DNA from 3 places in the Microbacterium sp. zg.Y909 genome. Region 2 is predicted to be linked to each of the others. Evidence: predicted binding sites of a transcription regulator. Region 2 holds the regulator's gene; each other region holds the start of a gene.
The links. The regulator LexA, encoded in region 2, represses DNA repair genes until DNA is damaged. The targets are predictions, from matches to a motif close to TCGAACANNTGTTCGA.

Region 1: the regulator LexA is predicted to act here: its motif matches at 2,248-2,263, upstream of NQ160_RS14490 (HNH endonuclease signature motif containing protein).
Region 3: the regulator LexA is predicted to act here: its motif matches at 3,803-3,818, upstream of ruvA (Holliday junction branch migration protein RuvA).

Annotation. Positions count from the first base shown of each region.
Region 1 covers NZ_JANJFJ010000206.1:110-7,247, forward strand. The annotation lists partial or broken gene NQ160_RS14475 (carbohydrate ABC transporter permease) at 1-334, shown strand, start outside; gene NQ160_RS14480 (BadF/BadG/BcrA/BcrD ATPase family protein) at 331-1,308, shown strand; gene NQ160_RS14485 (NUDIX hydrolase) at 1,439-2,179, shown strand; gene NQ160_RS14490 (HNH endonuclease signature motif containing protein) at 2,285-3,868, shown strand; gene NQ160_RS14495 (LON peptidase substrate-binding domain-containing protein) at 3,773-4,396, opposite strand; gene NQ160_RS14500 (DUF427 domain-containing protein) at 4,470-4,967, shown strand; gene NQ160_RS14505 (hypothetical protein) at 5,105-5,503, shown strand; gene NQ160_RS14510 (DUF1697 domain-containing protein) at 5,547-6,077, opposite strand; gene NQ160_RS14515 (O-acetyl-ADP-ribose deacetylase) at 6,140-6,652, opposite strand; partial or broken gene NQ160_RS14520 (SDR family oxidoreductase) at 6,754-7,138, shown strand, end outside.
Region 2 covers NZ_JANJFJ010000285.1:220-5,581, reverse strand. The annotation lists gene metE (5-methyltetrahydropteroyltriglutamate--homocysteine S-methyltransferase) at 16-2,346, shown strand; gene lexA (transcriptional repressor LexA) at 2,450-3,148, opposite strand; gene NQ160_RS17215 (LysM peptidoglycan-binding domain-containing protein) at 3,400-3,759, shown strand; gene NQ160_RS17210 (histidinol-phosphate transaminase) at 3,779-4,873, shown strand; gene hisB (imidazoleglycerol-phosphate dehydratase HisB) at 4,870-5,362, shown strand, end outside.
Region 3 covers NZ_JANJFJ010000119.1:451-8,991, reverse strand. The annotation lists gene secD (protein translocase subunit SecD) at 1-1,529, opposite strand, end outside; gene NQ160_RS10545 (preprotein translocase subunit YajC) at 1,573-2,025, opposite strand; gene ruvB (Holliday junction branch migration DNA helicase RuvB) at 2,101-3,156, opposite strand; gene ruvA (Holliday junction branch migration protein RuvA) at 3,149-3,781, opposite strand; gene NQ160_RS10530 (HNH endonuclease signature motif containing protein) at 3,888-5,273, opposite strand; gene ruvC (crossover junction endodeoxyribonuclease RuvC) at 5,460-6,050, opposite strand; gene NQ160_RS10520 (YebC/PmpR family DNA-binding transcriptional regulator) at 6,112-6,879, opposite strand; gene NQ160_RS10515 (pyridoxal phosphate-dependent decarboxylase family protein) at 6,981-8,360, shown strand; gene pdxT (pyridoxal 5'-phosphate synthase glutaminase subunit PdxT) at 8,374-8,541, opposite strand, start outside.

The DNA of each region.
Region 1 (7,138 bases), on a different contig from region 2:
GATCGAGCTCGACGAGGCTGCCCGGTTGGACGGGGCCGGACCCTTCGCAACCTTCTGGCGGGTCCACCTGCCGCTGGTCAAACCCGCGATCGCCACGGTCATCGTCTTCCGATTCGTGCCGGTGTGGAACGACTTCTTCTACCCGCTGATCCTCATCCGCGACCGTGACGCGTACACGCTGCCGGTGGGCATCACCCGGTTCTTCGGTGAGTACCAGACCGACTGGGCGACCCTCTTCGCGGGGCTGACGCTGGCGACGATTCCGCTCGTCGTGCTCTTCCTCTTCGCCACCAAGCAGATCGTGTCGGGCCTGACCGCGGGCATGAGCAAGTGACGTCGTTGCTCGGGCTCGACATCGGCGGTTCGGGGAGCCGGGTCGGGTTGCGCCTCGAGGGTGCGCCCTCGGGGGAGCGTCTCGAGTTCTCGGGAGAGCGCATCGGCGTGACGGATGGGGGCAGCACGGTGCCGGGCGCCGTGACGTCGCTGGTGGCGCGGGCTGCGCAGGAGTGGCCGGAGGTCGTCGCGGAACTCGCCGGCGTCGGGGTGGGCGCGACGGGTCTGGCGACCCTGGTCGCCGAGCCGGAGCGGTTCGCCGCAGCCCTGTCGGCCCAGCTTCGTGAGCTGACCGGGCGGCCGGTGGCGGTGGCCGTGGCCGTGGATGCCGTGACCGCGCATCTGGGCGCGCTGGGCGGCGAAGCCGGGGCGATCGTGGCGCTCGGGACCGGTGCGATCGCCTTCGGCACGGACGGCCGCGACGTCTGGCGGCGGGTGGACGGGTGGGGGCACCTGCTGGGCGACCGCGGCGCCGGCGCCTGGGTCGGCCTGCAGGGACTCATCGCGGCGATGCGCGCCTATGACGGAGTGGATGCCGCAGGCTCCGAACTGCTGCGGGCGGCCCGGGAGCGACTCGGTGATCCGGTCACCTGGCCGTCGCAGCTGTACACCCGGCCGGATCGCGCCGGCGTGCTGGCATCCTTCGCTGCCGATGTGCTGGCACTGGCAGCCGCCGGTGACGCTTCGGCAGCGGCGATCGCGGCAGAGGCGGGGCGGGAGGCCGCGCGCAGCGGCGTCGCCGCGCTCGAGGGGTCGCTGCCTGCGGTGATCGCGACCACCGGGGGAGTGTTCCGTGCCGGGGGCGTGCTGGCGCAGGCGTTCGAGCAGACGGTCGCGGAGCTGCGTCCCGACGCTCGGGTGCAGCCGGCTGTCGGAGACCCGCTGGACGGCGCGCTGTTGCTGGCTCAGCGCGCGCGGGCGGGTGCGATCGCTACGCACGCGCCGTATGTCTGGGTCGGGGGCGGGACGGACTAGGGGGCTCCGTCCCGCCCTCGGCCCGGTCGGTGGGGGCGCTTCGTCTCGCTTCGCTCGCTCGCTCAGCGACCGGGGGTGGGGGGAGGGGCTGCTGACGCGCCGGCATCCGTCGGCGGCGTAGCCTGAAGCGATGCCTGTTCCGGACGCCCCTCACACCGCGCGCGCACAGCTGGCCGCGCTCGCCGCTGACGTGGAGCGTCGTCGGCGCAGCGAGCCGACCGTCGTGCCGTCGTTCGGGCCGCTCATCGATCTCCCCGTCGCACCCGGATCACGGCCCGCGGCGGTGCTCATCCTCTTCGGTGTGCTCGATGCCACGCCCAGCGAGCGCGCCGCCGCCGACACCGCGGTCTCGCGCGACCTCGACGTGCTGCTGCTCGCTCGGGCGTCGACCCTGCGGTCACACCCCGGGCAGGTCGCGTTCCCCGGCGGCCGGGTCGATCCTGAGGACGACGGGCCTGTCGCCGCGGCCCTGCGCGAGGCACAGGAGGAGACGGGCGTCGACCCGGCCGGGGTCGAGGTGCTCGGCGCGCTCGAGACCATTCCGCTGGCATTCTCGCGACACCTCGTCACCCCGGTGCTCGGATGGTGGCGGCATCCGTCGCCCGTGCACGTCGTCGACGAAGGCGAGTCCGCAGCGGTCTTCCGCGCGCCCGTGGCCGACCTGCTGAGCCCGGCCAACCGCGGCGTCACGGTGCTGCGCGACGGCGCTCGCACGATGCGCGGGCCCGCTTTCCACGTCGGTCAGGGTCCCGAGGCGCACCTCGTGTGGGGGTTCACGGCGATGGTGCTCGACGTGCTGTTCGACCGCCTCGGATGGACCGAGCCGTGGGATGCCACGCGCGAGTTGCCGCTGGAGCGCCCGCCGCGGTGAGGCAGTAGGGGCGGGTTCCCTCCCCAGCTCGGGGGTCGCCCGACCCATGCACAGCTTACCGGCCACTATCGAACAAATGTCCGACGGTGGCGGCATGATGAGGGCATGACCTTCCTCACCGAGTTTGCGACGAGAGCGCAGGCTGTCAGCGGCCACCGCGACCTCGACGTCGTGCCCGGTGAGCTGTTGGCGGCGGTGCGCGCTCTGTCCGATGACGACGTGCTGGCCGTGTTCGAAGAGGCCGCCGCCGTCATGGGCTGCCTCGAGCGGCTGACGGTCGTCACGGCCGCGGTCATCGCCGAGCGGTCCGCCGCGCCGCACGGCGGGCTGGCCGGCACACGCGGCCATCGGTCGCCGGTCGCCCTCATCCAGGAGATCACGGGCGGGTCGCGCGCGGATGCGACGCGGGCGGTGCGCGTGGGCGCGTCGCTGCTCGACGACGCGTGCGGTGCGGGCTCCACCGGTGACGGCGGCGAGGACAAGCGGACGCCGCACGCCGCGATCGCACCGTGGCATGCCGGCCTGCGCCAGGCCATGCTCGCGGGGGTGGTGACCACCGCGCAGCACGACGCGATCCGCCGAGGGCTCGGCGAACCGCCGGACTCGGACGACGCGAGAGCGGTCTGGGCCGTCGCTGCAGAGCAGCTCATGGGCGAGGTGCCGGGGCTCCCGGTGGAAGAGGTGGTCAAGCGGGCGCGAGCAGTGCGGGACGCGCTGGACCCCGCCGGCGCCGAGGACCGGTTCGCGCGGCGGTTCCAGGGACGGTCTTGGCGCATGTGGACGGACGGCGAAGGCGTACACCACGCCCGCATCGACTTCGACGACGAGATGTTCGCGTGGGTCGACTCGATCATCGGTGCGGCACTGCGTCCGCGCCGAGGCGGTCCGCGGTTCATGACCGAGGCCGAGCGGGCCGACGCCGATTCACTCGTGCGCGATGGGCGCACGAACGAGCAGCTGACCTACGACCTCATGATGGACGTCGTTCGAGCGGGGGCTCTGGCCTCGGCCGAGGACGTGTTCGGGGCGCGTCAGCCCGGTGTGCGGCTGGTGGCGGTGCGGGATGCCGTCGGCGCGCGTGACGCGTTCGGGCGTTTCCTGGGCGTCGCGCACGTCGAGGACGGGGGTGCGGCGCTGCCGGGTTCGGTGCTCGACAAGGCGCTGTGCGAGACCGCCAGGGTGCTCGTGAGCGTCGACGGCGCCGGGAACCCGCTCGATGTCGGGCGCGAGCAGCGACTGTCCACGGCGAAGCAGCGGCTCGCCCTCGCCGCCCGTGACGGCGGATGCATGTGGCCCGGCTGCGACCGCCCACCCTCGTACTGCGAAGCGCACCACAGCGACCACTGGTGCGCGGAGCAGGGCCGCACCGACGTCGACCGCGGGATCCTGCTGTGCCGGTTCCATCATCTGCTCCTGCACAACCAGGGGTGGAAGATCACGCGCGACGGGCGGGGACCGTTCCTTCTTCATCCGCCCGGCGGCGAACCCATCGTGCTGCGGTCGAAGTCGCCGGTGCGGTGGGCGTGGGACCCACCCCCCGATCGCGCGGGCTGGCGCGCCGCGTCGACCGAGGCGCATCCGCGACCGGACAGATCAGCCGAGGTCGTCGGCGGGTGGGCGTGTCAGCAGGGGCTCGATGTCGAGGGTCAGGTCGATGATCTGCCGCAGCAGCCCGCCGAGCGTCGTTGAATGCAGCAGCGTGAAGCGGTCCAGCTCACCCAGCGGGGCGATCGCGGCGAGCTGCCACGAGGACTCGACGGGGTCGGGCGAGAGCTCGGTCTCGGCATCCCACCGCACGTTCTCATCGTCGGCGGCGCGCGCGAGCACCCGCCGCACGATGCTCTCGGCCTCGTCGCGCAGCGGCGTCAGCGCGTCGGACCACTCCAGCGGCGGCACGGGCGACACCTCCGCCACCGGGTACGGGTCATCGGGCAGCCACCGGTCGACGGTGATGCGCTCGGCGCCGACGGCCACCACCTGCAGGTCGGTCGCGGTGGGGGCCACGCGCACGAGGCGCGCGATCGTGCCGATGCCGCTGCGCTGCTCGCCGCCGCCGGCCTCGGGACCGCGCTCGATGAGCACGACGCCGAACTGGGGCTCCTCCTCGTCGAGCAGGCGCCCGATCATCGTGAGGTAGCGCGGCTCGAAGATGCGCAGCGGCAGCGGCGTGTAGGGGAGCAGCACGCTGCCCAGCGGGAACATCGGCACGCCGGTCATGGCGACAGTCAACCACCGGTGCGCGCCGCGGGAGCCCTAGCGGCGCATCTCACCGCATTCATACAGTGAGGCCATGACCCACCCCCGCCCCGATCCCGTCGACCCCGGCCAGGAATCGGTCTGGGACTACCCGCGCCCGCCGCGCATCGAGCGCGTCGACACCCCCGTGACGATCGACTTCGGCGGCGTACGCATCGTCGACACGACCGACGTCGTTCGGGTGCTGGAGACGAGCCACCCGCCGGTGTACTACCTGCCGATCGCGGCGTTCGCGCCGGGCTCCCTCGTCCCCACGGACGGCAGCTCGTACTGCGAGTTCAAGGGCGCGGCGGGGTACTTCGACGTGCGCGGCGGAGACCGCGTCGCCCCGCGCGCGGCGTGGAACTACCCTGACCCGTCGCCGGGCTACGAGCTGCTCACCGACCGGGTCGCGGTGTACGCCGGCCCGATGGACCGGTGCACGGTCGACGGCGAGACGGCGGTGCCGCAGCCGGGCATCTTTTACGGCGGCTGGGTGACCTCGTGGGTGCGTGGGCCGTTCAAGGGCGTGCCCGGCTCGATGGGCTGGTGACCCGGGGGTGTGGGTGCCGGCTCCCCGGGCCGGCACCCGTGCCGATCCCCCCGAACCGGCACCGCACACGCTACGGCGACCCTCCGACATCGGCCCGCACCGTCGCGCCCGACGAAGCCCGGTGGCATCATCGGGCCATGACCCGCTACGCGATCGACGCGCCGACGGCCCTGCGGCTGATCGAGGAGGACGCGGTACTCGGGGCCGGGCACTCGCTGGTCGCGCCGAGCGTGCTGCGCACCCACGCCCTCTCGCTGCTCTACCAGCAGGTCCGCGCCGGCGCGCTGGACGAGCGGGTCGCCCTCGCGCGGCTGGAGCGCCTCGCCGAGCTGAAGATCCGCCTGCTCGGCGACCGCGTCTCCCGCGCCACGGCGTGGAAGCTCGCCACGCGCCTCGGCTGGCCCGACACACCGCCGGCGGAGTACCTCGCCGTCGCCGTGCTGCAGGCGGACCTTCTGGTCACGGAAGATCCGCACCTGCGCAGCGGCGCCGAGGACCGCGTGGCGCTGGCCCCCTACGAGGCGCTGCTGCGCTGAGGCGCCTCCGAGTCGGTGCGGGCCGAGTTCGGCGGACCCGTGCTCAGCCGGCGGCACCGAAGCGGGCGACGAGGCGCACGAGGGTCGGCAGCCCGCGGGAGGTTGCGGGTTCGCCGGTCGCCTCCTCGATCGTGGGCGTGGCGTTGCCATCGCCCTCCCGCTCGTTGACGGAAACGACCCAGCCTTCCCCGGCATCCACCACCCGGCACCGGCGGTGCGCGGCGACGCGCGCCAGCTCCGCATCGTCGGGATCGATGCGGCCGCCGGCGTGGAAGGACACCTCCCGCCGGTTGGCGTCGGGCTGCTCGGCGTGCGCGTCGACGATGCGCGCGATCTCCGGCAGCGGGAGCGCGCAGCCCGCGCGGCGCAGGCCCGTGCGGGCCTCAAGCGCCCGCACCGCGTCGGCCACGACTGCGGCGGGGTCGTCGGCCCGGAAGACCACGGTGCCGTTGCTCTGGAACGTCACCGCGTCGGGCACGCCCGCATCGGCGAACGCGGCGAGGATGTCGGCCGTGGACGGATGCCCGCGCTGCCCCTGATTGACGTTGCGCAGCAAGCCGACCCACTCGTCCACGATCTGGATGCTACGACCGACCGCCGCCGCCGGCCAGGCCGAGAAGGGTCGGAACGGGAGGGTCAGCGCGCGGCGGCAGCCGCCACCGCCGCGGCCACCTGGTCGTAGGTCGCCGAATCGAACGCCACTATCCGCACTTCTTCGACCGCGGTGTCGGCGCCGGCGATCGTCTCGACGGCGGCGGCGATGGCATCCGCCTTCGGCCACCCGTAGATGCCGGCGCTCACGAGCGGAAAGGCCACGGACCGGGCGCCCAGCTCGTCGGCCACCTGCAGCGACCGGCGATAGCACGACACCAGCAGCGCCCGGTCCCGCTCGCCCGCGGCGTAGTTCGGGCCGACGGTGTGGATCACCCACCGCGCCGGAAGGTCGCCTGCGGTCGTCCAGCCCGCGTCGCCGGTCGCCAGCCCGTGGGGGAACCGGGCGATGCAGTCGCGCAGGATCTCGGCGCCGCCGGCACGGTGGATCGCGCCGTCGACGCCACCGCCCCCGCGCATCGCGTTGTTCGCGGCGTTCACGATCGCGTCCACCCGCTGCTCGGTGATGTCGCCGCGCACCGCGATGATCCTCGTCATGAGGCCAAGTGTCACCCACGACGGCGCCGCTCGGCGAGCCCCAGAGCGACCTGCGCGGCGCGAGCCCGCCGTGGTATCCGTTGAGGGACGGAAGGGACACCATGCCCGCAACGCCCAGCGCCGACCTCCCCGACCTCGCCGGCCGCACCGCCCTCGTCACCGGCGCGAGCGACGGAGTCGGTCTCGAGGTCGCCCGCGCGCTCGCCGCCGCCGGTGCCCACGTCATCATGCCGGTGCGCAACCGCGACAAGGGAAGCCATGCGATCGCCCGCATCCGGGGCAGCGTCCCCGACGCGAGCCTCGAGCTGCGCGACCTCGACCTCGCCCGCCTCGACTCAGTCTCGGCGCTTGTCGCCACGCTGTCCGCCGAGCGCACCCCGATCCACCTCTTGCTGGCGAACGCCGGCGTCGTGCTCTTGGGCGACCGCCGGCGCCACCTCACCGCCGATGGCTTCGAACTGCACTTCCAGACCAACTTCCTCGGAC
Region 2 (5,362 bases):
CAAGGAGACCGCATCATGACCACCGCCACCTTCCCCGACGGCACGATCCTCGGCTACCCGCGCATCGGGCGGCACCGCGAACTCAAGACCGCCGTCGAAGCGCACTGGGCCGGATCCCTCGACGAAGCGGGTCTGGAGCGCGCCGCCGCCGACCTGCGCCGTGGCACGCGCGAGCGGCTCGTCGAACTCGGGCTCGCGCGGGAGGACTCGTCCGTCCCGGAGAGCTTCTCGTTCTACGACCAGGTGCTCGACGCCGCGGTCGCCGTCGGTGCTCTGCCCGCACGCTTCGCCGACCTGCGTGACGGTGACGGCACCATTCCGCTGTCGGCATACTTCGTCGCCGCGCGCGGTGACGGCGACCGGGCGCCGCTCGAGATGACGAAGTGGTTCGACACGAACTACCACTACCTCGTGCCCGAGATCGGTCCTGAGACCGCGTTCGCGCTGTCGACGGACCGCTTCGCCCGCCAGGTCGCCGAGGCGAAGGCCGACGGCGTGACCGTTCGCCCGGTCGTCGTAGGGCCCGTCACCCTCCTCGCGCTGGCCAAGGCGACGGATGCCGCGCCCGAGGGCTTCGACCCGCTCAGCCGCCTCGAGGACCTGCTGCCGGTGTACCGGGATCTCCTCGCGACCCTGCGTGCAGCCGGAGCGGAGTGGGTGCAGCTCGACGAACCCGCACTCGTGAGCGAGAGCCTGCCGGCGGCGCCGGAGCGCCTGGCCGAGGCGGCTGCGCGCGCCTACGCCGTGCTGGGTTCGGCAGCTGACCGTCCCGCCATCCTGGTCGCCGCCGGCTACGCGCAGCTCTCCCCTTCGGCGTGGGCGGGTCTGGCCGCCGCTCCCATCGAGGCCATCGCAGTCGACCTGCACCGCGGCTCCGTGCTGCCCGTCGTCGACGGGCTGGGGGACAAGATCCTCGTGGGCGGCGTCATCGACGGCCGGAACGTCTGGCGCGGCGATCTGGATGCCGCGTGGGAGCGTCTCGCTGCGCTGCGCAGCCTCGGTGCCGCAGGAGTGGCCGCAGCCACTTCCACCTCGCTCCAGCACGTGCCGCACGACGTCTCGGACGAGCCCGATCTCGATCCACGCCTGGCGTCGTGGCTGGCCTTCGCCGATCAGAAGGTCGGTCAAGTGGTGACCCTCGCGCGCGGCCTCTCGCGGGGCAGGGCGGCGATCGAGGACGAGCTCCACGCCGCTTCACGCGCGCTGGACGACCGGCGTGCGGCGCCGGGGGTGCGCGACGGCTCTGTCCGCGCCCGCGCCGCGGGGCTCGCGCCGGGCGACTACCGTCGCGCGGCGGCCGGCGACCGCGAAGAGGCACAGCGCGCGGCGCTGGGACTGCCCGTGCTTCCGACCACGACCATCGGCTCGTTCCCGCAGACCCCCGAGATCCGCCGCGCCCGCGCCGCGCACGCTGCGGGGCGCCTGGATGGCGAACAGTACCGGGAGTTCCTCCGCGAGGAGATCCGGCAGGTGATCGCACTGCAGGAGCAGCTCGAGCTCGACGTGCTCGTGCACGGCGAGGCGGAGCGCAATGACATGGTGCAGTACTTCGCCGAGAACCTCGACGGGTTCGCCGTGACGCGCAACGGATGGGTGCAGTCGTACGGCTCACGCGCGACCCGGCCGTCGATCCTCTGGGGCGACGTCGCGCGTCCGGCCCCGATCACCGTCGCCTGGTCGGCCTACGCACAGAGTCTCACCGCGAAGCACGTCAAGGGCATGCTCACGGGCCCGGTGACGATCCTCGCGTGGTCGTTCGTGCGCGACGACCAGCCGCTCGCCGAGACCGCAGACCAGGTCGCGCTCGCGCTGCGCGACGAGATCGCCGACCTCGAGGCCGCGGGCCTGCGCATCGTGCAGGTCGACGAGCCCGCGCTGCGGGAGCTGCTGCCGCTGAAAGCGGCCGATCAGCCGGCGTACCTCGACTGGTCCGTCGCGTCGTTCCGGCTCGCCACCGCCGGCGCCGCTGCGACCACCCAGGTGCATACGCACCTCTGCTACTCGGAGTTCGCGGTCGTCATCGAGGCGATCGCGGCGCTCGATGCCGATGTCACCTCGATCGAGGCCGCACGCAGCCGCGGCGAGGTCATCGCCGACATCCGCCGCTCCGGCTTCGCCCGCGGCGTCGGGCCTGGCGTCTACGACATCCACTCTCCGCGCGTGCCGTCGACGGACGAGATCGCGGCGCTGCTTCGACGAGCGGTCGACGAGCTGCCCGTGGGACAGGTGTGGGTCAATCCGGATTGCGGGCTCAAGACGCGCGGCTACGAGGAGACGGTGCAGTCGCTGCGGAATCTGGTCGCGGCAACGCGCAGTGTGCGCGATCAGGTGGCCGCGCGCGTGTGACGCGAGCGGCGGTGCCCGCCGACGGGCGTCGACCGCCCGCCGGTGGGGCGACGCAGGAGGGGATGCCGCGGTCGTCGCGGCATCCCCTCCCTGTCGTTCTGCGTCAGATCGCCCGCAGGACCGCCACGATCTTGCCCAGCACGACGGCTTCGTCGCCCAGGATCGGTTCGAAGGCGCTGTTGCGCGGCAGCAGCCACGTGTGACCGTCGCGCTGACGGAATGTCTTCACGGTCGCCTCGCCGTCGAGCATCGCCGCGACGATGTCGCCGTTCTCAGCGGTCGCCTGGGAGCGGACGACCACCCAGTCGCCGTCGCAGATGGCGGCGTCGATCATCGACTCGCCGCTCACCTTGAGCATGAACAGGTCGCCCTTGCCGACCAGCTGACGCGGCAGCGGGAAGATCTCCTCGACCTGCTGGTCTGCGGTGATGGGGACCCCCGCGGCGATGCGTCCGACCAGCGGCACCAGGGCGGCGTCGCCCACCGACGGTGCCGCGTCGGCCGGGTTCTCGCCGGCGGAGCCGGGCAGGTCGATCAGCACCTCCATGGCGCGGGTCTTGCCGGCGTCGCGGCGCAGGTACCCGCTCAGCTCGAGCTGGTTGAGCTGGTGGGTGACGCTCGAGAGCGACTTCAGCCCGACCGCGTCGCCGATCTCCCGCATGCTCGGCGGGTAGCCGTGGCGCGCGATCGACCGCTGGATCACCTCGAGGATCGCGAGCTGCTTCTCGCTCAGGCTCTTGCGTCGGCGCGTGTGCGGCTTGTCCTGAGCCCGCTCACGGCCGGCCGGTGTCGCGTCGGTCATCGCCCTCTCCCGTCTCGCCGCATGGGGCAGCGTCTTCGAATGTCGGAGGTCCGTGGTGGGGTGCTCCTATCGAAACCGTATCCGGTGACGGATGCCGACAGGTCGAGGTGCGCGCGTGTCGCGTGCGATCGATCTGCGAGCGAGTTTCGTGCTTGACAGCCTATAACTTCGAAGATAACTTCGGAAGAGAACTTCGCATCCGGCTCTCCCGGCCGAGAGTCGGATGCGAAGATCGCGACACAGGAGGACTCATGACCACCATCCAGCTCGCCGGACCCACGCCGTCCGCCACGCGGCTGCGGATCACCTCTCGCGGTCGACGCGTGCTCGTCGGCATCGCCGCGCTGCCCGCCGTCGCCGCCGTCGCGGTCGCCGTGCTCAGCGGAGGGGGAGCGCTGGCGACGGTCTCCGACTCGGCACCCGCCGGCAGCTTCGAGACCGTGACAGTCGCCACGGGCGAGTCCCTCTGGGGCATCGCCGAAGAGGTGGCACCGCAGGCCGATCCGCGCGACGTCATCGACGCCATCGTGCGCCTCAACGCGCTCGAGACCTCGGCCGTCGCCGCCGGGCAGCGCCTGTCGATCCCGCTGGAGTACTCCGCCGACCGCTGATCGCGCCATGCGCTCTAGCATGGGAGGGGTGATCGTGTCTCTTGACGACCTGCCCCTCCGCGCGGATCTGCGTGGCCAAACTCCGTACGGCGCACCCCAGGCGGCTCTGCCCGTCGCCCTGAACGTCAATGAGAACACCCATCCCGTCCCTGACGAGGTGGCCGGTGACATCCTCGACTCGGTGGCCCGGGCGCTCCGCGAGATCAACCGCTATCCCGACCGTGAGTTCACGGCGCTGCGCGAGGGTTTCGCCGAGTACCTCGGGCACGGCCTCGGCCCTGAACAGATCTGGGCGGCCAACGGCTCGAACGAGGTCCTGCAGCACGTGCTGCAGGCGTTCGCCGGCCCGGGACGCACCGCCTTCTCCTTCGCCCCGACGTACTCGATGTACCCGCTGCTCACCCGAGGGACGGGGGCCTCGTGGATCGCCGGCCACCGGGCGCACGACTTCACCCTGAGCCCGTCCGACGCGGCGTCCCAGGTCGCCGACGCATCGCCGGACGTCATCTTCCTCTGCGCGCCGAACAACCCGACGGGCACGCCGCTGCCGCTCGACGTCGTCGAGGCGGTCTACGAGGCCAGCCACGGGATCGTCGTCGTCGACGAGGCATACGCGGAGTTCGCGCCCCACGAGCAGCAGTCGGCGATCACGTTGCTGCCGGGCAGGGAGCGCCTCGTCGTCTCACGCACCATGAGCAAGGCCTTCGCTTTCGCCGGCGCCCGGGTGGGCTACCTGGCCGCCGATCCGGCGCTGATCGACGCCCTGCGGCTCGTGCGTTTGCCGTACCACCTGAGCGCGCTCACGCAGGCGGCGGCGACGGCGGCCCTTCGACACGCGCCCGTCATGCTCGGCATGGTCGACGAGATCGTCGCGCAGCGCGACCGCATCTCCGCCACCCTCCAGGCGCTCGGGTACGAGCCCCACGAATCGTGGACCAACTTCGTGCTCTTCGGGGGCGTGGATGATCCCGCCGCGACCTGGCAGGCGCTGTACGACCGGGGGGTGCTCATCCGCGATGTCGGCATCCCGGGGCACCTGCGGGTGACGGCGGGCACCGAGGCCGAGACCACCGCGTTCCTCGACGCGCTGGCCTCGATAGACTCGACGCCATGACCCGTCCCGAGGCGCGTACCGCGTCTGTGCGCCGCGCGACCAGCGAGTCCACCGTCGAGCTCGAACTCGATCTCGACGGCACCGGCCGCAGCCACATCGACACGAGCGTGCCGTTCTTCGACCACCTGCTGACCGCCTTCGCGAAGCACTCGCTGACCGATCTCACCGTGCGTGCATCAGGCGACACCGACATCGACGCCCACCACACCGTCGAGGACGTCGCAATCGTGCTCGGTCAGGCGATCCGCGAGGCACTCGGCGACAAGAGCGGCATCTCGCGGTACGGCGACGCCCTGGTGCCGCTGGACGAGGCGCTCGCGCAGGCGGTCGTCGACATCAGCGGACGCCCCTACCTGGTGCACACCGGTGAGCCCGCCGGGTACGAGTTCCACCTCATCGGCGGCCACTTCACCGGCTCGCTGGTGCGGCACACGTTCGAGGCGATCGCCTTCCACGCCGGTATGACCGTGCACGTCACCGTGCTGGGTG
Region 3 (8,541 bases), on a different contig from region 2:
GCGGGGTCCAGACCCGACAGCGGGTGACCGGATCCGAAGAAGCGGGTGCGTGCCAGAAGCTGCAGCGTCGGGTGGGTGAACAGGATGAAGATGAGCACGTCGATGACGGTCGTCAGACCCAGCGTGAAGGCGAATCCCTTCACCGTCGCGTCGGCGAGGATGTACAGCACGACAGCGGCAAGGACGTTGATCGACTTCGAGATGTAGATCGTCCGTTTCGCGCGGGACCAGCCGTCCTCGACGGCGCTGGTGATGCTCTTGCCGTCGCGCAGTTCGTCTCGGATGCGTTCGAAGTAGACGATGAACGAGTCGGCGGTGAAGCCGATCGACACGATCACGCCCGCGACGCCGGCGAGTGACAGACGGAAGCCCATGCGCCAGGCCAGGATGCACAGGGAGATGTAGGTGAGCACACCCATCACCAGCAGGGACGCGATGATGATGAAGCCCAGCGCGCGGTAGACCGCCACCGAGTACAACGCCACCAGCAGAAGGCCGATGAGTCCGGCGATGAGGCCGATCTGCAGCTGCTGGGAGCCGAGCGTCGCCGAGATCGTGCTCGAGCTCTGCACCTCGAAGCTCAGGGGCAGCGCGCCGTACTTCAGCTGGTCGGCGAGCACCTTGGCGCTCTCCTGCGTGAAGCTTCCGGTGATCTGCGGCTTGCCGTCGAGGATGACGGCGTTCATCGACGGAGCCGACAGCACGAAGCCGTCGAGGATGAACGCGAACTGGTTCAGCGGCGGGCTCTGGCCGTACAGCCGCTGGCTGATCTGACCGAACTCGCGGGTGCCCTGATCGTCGAAGACGAGGTTGACCGCCCACTGGCCGTTCTGCTGGACGATGCCGTGGCTGGCGTCCGAGATCGACGATCCGTCGAGTTCGACGGGCCCCAGCAGGTACTTGACGGTGCCGGACGGGTCGCAGGTGATCAGCGGCTGGTCCGCAGGCGCGGAAGCGGGGTCGTTCGCCGGGTCGGCGCAGTCGTAGGCGAGGTACTGCGCCTCGAGCGCCGGGGTGATCCACGCCAGGTCGCTGCCGCTGGTGGGCTCCGTGGACGGGGTCGCCTGCAGGGACGGATCGGGCTGCGGGTACGGCGTCTCGTTGCCGTCCTCACCGATGAAGGTGTTGGCGGGTGCGCCGGTGGCCAGCACCGCGCGCAGCTGCAACTGCGCGGAGGCCTCGATGCGCTCGCGCGTGGCTTCGTCTGCCTCGCCCGGGATCTGGACGACGATGTTGCGGCCGCCCTCGGTGGTGACGTCGGCCTCGCCGACGCCCGAGGCGTCGACACGCTGGCGGATGATCGTGACAGCCTGGTTCATCTGCTCGGTGCTGGGGTCGGCGCCGTCCTCGGTCTGCGCTTCGAGGATGATCTGCGTTCCGCCCTGCAGGTCGAGCGCGAGTTCCGGAACCCACGAGCTCTTGCCGAAGCCGTACACGCCGAGCGCGTTGATGCCGAACAGGAGGGCGGTGATGACCAGAAGTCCGGTCAACGCGCGCCAGGCGTGCCGGACGGGGGTGGAAGTGGCCACGTGTGGTCAGCTTTCTCGCGCGCCGCCGCAGCGGCGAGACGGATCAGGCCAGGGGCTTGGTGCCCGGGTCGGTGTCGTTCGTGCCGCCCGATGCGCGGTTGCGGTCATCGTCGACCGAGGTGATGTCGCCGTCGGCGACATCGGCGACGTACTCGTCTTCGGCTGCCTCGGACTCGATGAACTCGTCTTCGGTGACGACGCCCTCGGCCGGGTCGACGACGCGCAGGATCGCCTGGCTGTGCACCTTGATGTCGACACCCGGCGCGATTTCAACGATGGCCGGCTGGTCGAGGTTCTCGGGGTCGTAGGCCACGATCGTGCCGTAGAGGCCGCCCTGAAGGAGCACCTCGGCGCCGGGAACCGTCTGGCGCGCCTTCGCCTCCTGCTCGGCCTTCTGGCGCTGCATGCGTCGGCGCGAGCTCCAGAACATGAAGACGAGCAGAGCGCCGAGCAGCAGGATGAGGCCGTACTCGGCGAAGAAGACAGCGAATTCCATGGAGGTGAGGTCACCTTTCGGTTCGGGCATGCCGTGAGGCACCCCAGCAGAGGTTGCGGCGAAAGCCTTCAGCGATTATAGGTCATCGATGCGCAGCGCCCCTTCGGCGTGCGGAACGCGCAGGTGGGCATATGCCTCGGGGGTGGCGATGCGACCGCGGGGCGTACGCCCCATGAACCCGATGCGCACCAGATACGGCTCCACCACAGACTCGACCGTCTCGGCCTCCTCCCCCACGGTCACCGCGAGGGTGCTGAGCCCCACCGGTCCCCCGCGGAATCGTCGAACGAGCGCGTCGAGCACGGCGCGGTCGAGCCGGTCCAGCCCGATCGGGTCGACGTCGTAGAGCTCGAGCGCGGCGTTGACGTCGGCCTGCGTCGCCGCCGGCCCGCCGTTGAAGGCGCTGGCGCGCCCGCCCTGGCCGTGCACGATGACGTAGTCGCGCACGCGCCGCAGCAGGCGGTTGGCGATGCGGGGCGTGCCGCGGGAGCGCCGCGCGATCTCGGCGCGCGCATGTGCCGGAAGACCGACCCCGAGCACGAGAGCCGATCGCTCCACGACCTGTTCCAGTTCGCTCGGTTCGTAGTACTCGAGGTGCGCGGTGAACCCGAACCGGTCCCGCAGCGGATTGGGGAGCATGCCGGAGCGGGTCGTGGCGCCCACGAGGGTGAACGGCGCCAGCTCGAGGGGGATGCTCGTGGCGCCGGCACCCTTGCCCACCATGATGTCGATGCGGAAGTCCTCCATGGCGAGGTACAGCATCTCTTCGGCGGAGCGGGCCATGCGGTGGATCTCGTCGATGAAGAGCACTTCGCCGGGCGTCAGGCTGGACAGCAGCGCCGCCAGGTCGCCGGCGTGCTGGATTGCAGGCCCCGACGACAGGCGAAGCGGACGGTCGCTCTCGTGGGCGACGATCATCGCCAGCGTGGTCTTTCCCAGGCCCGGGGGCCCGGAGAGCAGGATGTGGTCGGCCGGGCGCTGCTGGATGCGCGCCGCCTCGAGCAGCAGCTGCAGCTGGCCGCGCACCTTGTGCTGCCCGACGAACTCGGCCAGCGAGCTGGGTCGCAGCGCACCTTCGACCGCCAGCTCGATCTCGTCCTGCGGCTCGGCGGGGTTCACGGTCTCATCCACCGGCGGGCTCCTTGCGGGAGGGGCCCAGCTGGGCCAGCGTCAGGCGCAGCAGCGCTGAGACGTCGCCCCGCTGGCGCTCGGATGCCGCCTCGGCCACCGGGCCGACGGCCTCCGCCGCGATCCGCTCGCTCCAGCCCAGGCCGACGAGGGCGGCCACGACCTGCGCGACGACCTTCTCGTCGGCCTTTCCCGACGCGACAGCCCCGCCCGTGCCGCCGAGCCCGAGGGCCTGCAGCTTGCCGGCGAGCTGAACCACGATGAGCTTGGCCGTCTTGGGTCCGATTCCCGACACGCGACGAAACGGCGCGTCGTCCTCTGCGGTGACCGCCTGCGCGATCTGGTCGACGGTCAGCGAAGCCAGCACGCCGAGGGCGGATTTGGGCCCCACCCCAGACACGCTGATCAGCTGGAGGAAGACGCTGAGCTCGTCGCGGGTGGCGAACCCGAACAGCGCCAGGGCGTCCTCGCGCACGACGAGGTGCGTGTGCAGCACGATCTCGTCGCCTACATGAAAGCTCCGCGACAGTTGCGGGGTCACCGCGATCGAGAACCCGACGCCGTTGACGTCGACGATCACGCTGTCGGGATCGAGGTGCAGCACGCGACCGCGTGCGGAGGAGATCATGCTCCGAGCCTACGGCCGCGTTCGGATGTTTGTTCTATCGACACGCGCCCGCGGCCGGGGTCGGCCCTGTCGGGTGCCCCGCGGCCAGGCTGTTGCCGAGGCGTTCTCAGAACGGTGGTGGGCCCTCGGCTGCGGCCAGGGCGGTGAATTCGAGCACGCGTCGCGGGATGTCGAGGTGGGTCCGCCCGGTGGGGCTGGTCCATTCCAGGATGCCGTGCAGCTTCTGGATCACGGTCCAGGCGCCGGCGTGTTTGAGGGTGTGGTGCCGGACGCAGAGGTTCGCGAGGTTGCACAACGCGGTGGGTCCGCCTCGCGCGTGGTCGAGGGTGTGGTCGTGGTCGCAGTAGTACACGGGCCTTCGGCATCCGGGGAACCGGCAGTGCTCGTCGCGGGCGTCGAGGTGCCTGCGTTGTGCGCGGTTGGGCCGGTAGGTGTCGACGTGCTGCACGGCGCCGGTGGTCGGTGAGGTGAACACCCGCTCCCAGAGGTCCGTGGTCGCGGCGAGGTGCCGGGCGGTGTCGGGGTCGATGGGCCCGTATCCGATGAGTTCGGCCGGCGCGGTGCCTTCGCCGGTGAGGGTGTCGGCGGGGATCACGATCTGCACGTGCGCGGTGATCGCCTGCCCCGCGGGGATGCTGCGGGACGAGGCGGGTGTGCTGGCGTGGCCGGTGAGCAGCAGGTCGGTGAGGACGTCGGCCCGGACCTGGTCGGCGGTGCGGGTATCGGTCGCGGCTGCGTCGGTGTCCGCTGGCTCTTCGGCCACGGGCTGCTCATCCGGGTGTGCCTGCACCGTGCCCGTGGCGTCGATGTCCGAAGGCGCGGCCGCGCCGCCGTCCTCAGGCGTGCTTGCCGCGGGCCCGCTGTCCGTCCCGTCTGCGGCCGCGGCGCGCTGGGCGGCGGCGACCTCGCGGGCGTGTTGGGTGAGCCGGTCGTGGATCGCGTACGCCAACGCCGCCGGGAGCACCGCGGCAAGTTCCGCCATCCCGTCCTCGAGATCCCGCACCCACACCCGCCGCCCGGCGGCAGCCTCGGCGTGACGCTCGGCGAGGGGTACGGGGTGCAGGTTCTGCGCGATCATCGCGATGATCGGCTTGGCCCGCCCCGGTGTCTCCCGCTCGCAGACGACCAGGGCGGCCTGTTCGAACCGGGCGCGCGCGTCGGGGTCGGTGATGCGGACCCCGGCATCCTGAATGATCCGCACGTGCGCCGTGTCGATGGCCCCCGCCCGCAACGCCGCGACGGTCGCGGCGAACCCGGTCACCAGGACGGTCGCGTCGTGCAGGCGGTCCTGGATCACACGGTCGGACCGGCGCAACACCGCGGCGACGTCGGCGGCCATCTCCCGCAACGGCATCTCCCGCTCCCGGCCCGCACTGGACGGCACCAGGGCGGTCCGCGCCGCCGCGATCGCATCCGCCCGCGCCAGCAACCCCAGCTCCTCGGCCTGCAACGCCGCGATCCGCGCCCTCGTGCGCTCCAACTCCCCCAGCACCGCACCACGCGAGCGCGTATCGCGTCTCGTCGTGGCTGGCGGTGAACTGCTCATACCCATAATTCTGCCGAGGTCCACCGACATTGACCGCGCCTAAAACCCAGGCCAAACGGCGATTGTGGACAACTTCTGCCGGCATCCGGCTGTGGAGAAACCGGCGCCTAACACCGGCCGAAAACCAAACCCTCAGCGCCGCGTCACACGCTCGGCATTCGCCCACGCCCGCTGCGCCGGCGTCAGCGTCGCCGAGCCAGAGCCAGAGCCAGAGCCAGAGGCAGAGGCCGTCAGCCCACCGCGCCAGGCATGGCAGAGAGCCAGGGCCAGCGCGTCGGCGGCATCCGCCGGCTGGGGCAACGCGTCGAGCCGCAGCACGCGCGCGACCATGGTCTGCACCTGCAGCTTGTCCGCGGCGCCGTAGCCGGTGACAGCGGCCTTCACCTCGGAGGGCGTGTGGGTCGCGGCAACCAGGCCCCGCTCCCCCGCCAGCAGCAGGGCGATGCCGCTGGCCTGCGCCGTGCCCATCACCGTGCTGCGGTTGTGCTGGGCGAAGACGCGCTCGACGGCGACGACGTCGGGCCGGTACTCATCGAGCACGGCGCGGAGCCCCGCGGCGATGGCCGCGAGACGCTGCTCGATCGGCAGCGACGGCTCGGTGCGCACGACACCGACGTGCACCAGCGACGCCGAGCGGTTGCGCGCGACGTCGACGACCCCGACGCCGCATCGGGTCAGGCCCGGGTCGACGCCGAGAACGCGGAGAGTGCCGGTGGATGCCACCCGCCTACGCTAGCCCGCGGGTGGTGGCATCCGTCCCAGGCGCTCCGTCCGGTGGGTGCGTTCAGTCGCTCTCGTCGTCGGTCTCGAGCTCGCCCTGCACCTCGGGCGTGAGGTCGAAGTTGCTGAAGACGTTCTGCACGTCGTCGCTGTCTTCGAGCGCGTCGATGAGACGGAAGACCTTGCGCGCGGTGTCGGCGTCGATCTCGACCTTGAGGTTCGGGACGAACTCCACATCGGCCGATTCGTAGTCGATGCCGGCATCCTGCAGCGCCGTGCGCACCTTGACCAGGTCGGAGGCCTCGGTGATGACTTCGAACCCCTGCCCGTGGGGCAGGATCTCCTCGGCGCCTGCGTCGAGAACGGCCAGCATGACGTCGTCCTCGGTGGTGTTCTCAGACGACACCACGATGACGCCCTTGCGGGTGAAGTTGTACGCGACGCTGCCGGGATCGGCGAGGTTGCCGCCGTTGCGCGACAGAGCCGTGCGCACCTCGGCCGCGGCGCGGTTCTTGTTGTCGGTCAGACACTCGATCATGAGTGCCACTCCGTTGGGGCCGTAGCCCTCGTACATGATCGAGGTGTACTCGACGGCTTCTCCCCCGATGCCCGCACCGCGCTTGATGGCACGGTCGATGTTGTCGTTGGGGACCGACGTCTTCTTCGCCTTCTGGACGGCGTCGTAGAGCGTCGGGTTGCCTGAGAGATCCGCACCGCCGAGCTTGGCGGCGACCTCGATGTTCTTGATGAGCTTGGCGAATGACTTGGCACGGCGACTGTCGATGACGGCCTTCTTGTGCTTCGTCGTCGCCCACTTGGAGTGGCCGGACATGCGGAACAGTCTATGGGCAGAGCCCGCGCGTGTGTACGGCGGCGACGACCACGGCAACGCTGCGCCTGGTGCGGCGCTCCGGTGCGGAGCACACTGGCGGCATGGACGAGAGGGAGCGCGCCCTGGGGGCGGCATACCGCGCGGCGCTGGCGTTCTTCGACGAGCTCGACGAACGTCCGGTGTGGCCACGCGCAGATGTGGACGACATGCTCGCCGCCTTCGGGCGGGAGCTGCCGGAGAATCCCGTCGACGCGGGTCGGGTGATCGCCGAGCTCGCCGCCCGTGCGCAGCCCGGGCTGGTGGGTATCGCGGGCGGCCGGTTCTTCGGCTTCGTCATCGGCGGCACCCTGCCGGCCGCGCTGGCCGCCGACTGGCTGGTCTCGGCGTGGGATCAGAACTCCGGTTCCAGCACCATGACGCCTGCCGTCGTCGCACTGGAGCGGATCGCCGGAGCGTGGATGTGCGAGCTGCTGGGACTCCCCCGCGATGCGTCGGTGGGCTTCGTCACCGGCGCGCAGATGGCCAACTTCGTCTGCCTGGCCGCGGCGCGTCACGCGGTGCTGCGCCGGGCCGGATGGGACCTGACGCGTGACGGTCTGCGCGGGGCGCCGCCGCTGCGGTTCGTGGTGGGTGCCGATCGCCACGGCGCCGTCGACCGTGCCCTGCGGTTCGCCGGCGTCGGCGCGGCCGAGATCGCCGTGGTCGCCTCGGACGGTGAGGGGCGGATGTTGCCGGAGGCACTCTCGGAGACCCTGCGTGCCGAAGAGGGCGCACCGGTGATCGTGTGCCTGCAGGCCGGTGAAGTGCACACGGGGGCGTTCGACCCCTTCGCGCAGCTGATCCCCCTCGCCCGCAGCCACGGCGCATGGGTGCATGTGGATGGGGCCTTCGGGCTCTGGGCGGCGGCGGCGCCCGAGCTGCGTCACCTCACCGAGAGCGTCGGCGAGGCCGACTCCTGGGCCACCGACGGGCACAAGACCCTCAACGTCCCCTACGACTGCGGCATGGCGATCGTGCGGGACCCCGCCGACTCGATAGCCCTCTTCCACGCGGGCGGCGACTACCTGATCCACTCGAGCTTGGACCCGTGGGACGTCACCCCCGAGCTTTCGCGACGGGGGCGGGGCGTGCCCGCGTGGGCTGCCCTGCGCTCCCTCGGCCGAGCGGGGGTCGCCGATCTGGTCGGGCGCCTGCACCGCAATGCGCTGCAGCTTGAGACGCGGCTGCGGGCCATCCCCGGCATCACGATCGTCAACGACGTCGTCTACACCCAGGTGATGTTCCGCCTCGACGACGATGCGGCCACCCGAGCGCTGGGGGCCGCGATCCTCGCCGACGGCACCGCTGCGCTCACCGGCGCCCAATGGCGCGGGCGCGCCGTGCTGCGCTGCTCGATGTCGAACTGGGCGACCTCGCCCGCCGACATCGACCGCACCGCCGACGCGATCGCGCGGCTGTCGCTGCCGACGGCATCCGCCTGAGGTCGGAGATCGGTCACCGCGCGTCCGCCAGCTGCAGCAGCAGCGCGTGGAAGCGATCGTCCCCTGTCACCTCAGGGTGGAACGCGGTGCCGAGGAGCCTTCCCTGACGCACCGCGACGATGCCGCCGTCGGCGAGCGCGGCCAGCACCTCGACACCCGGTCCGGCCACCGTCACTCTCGG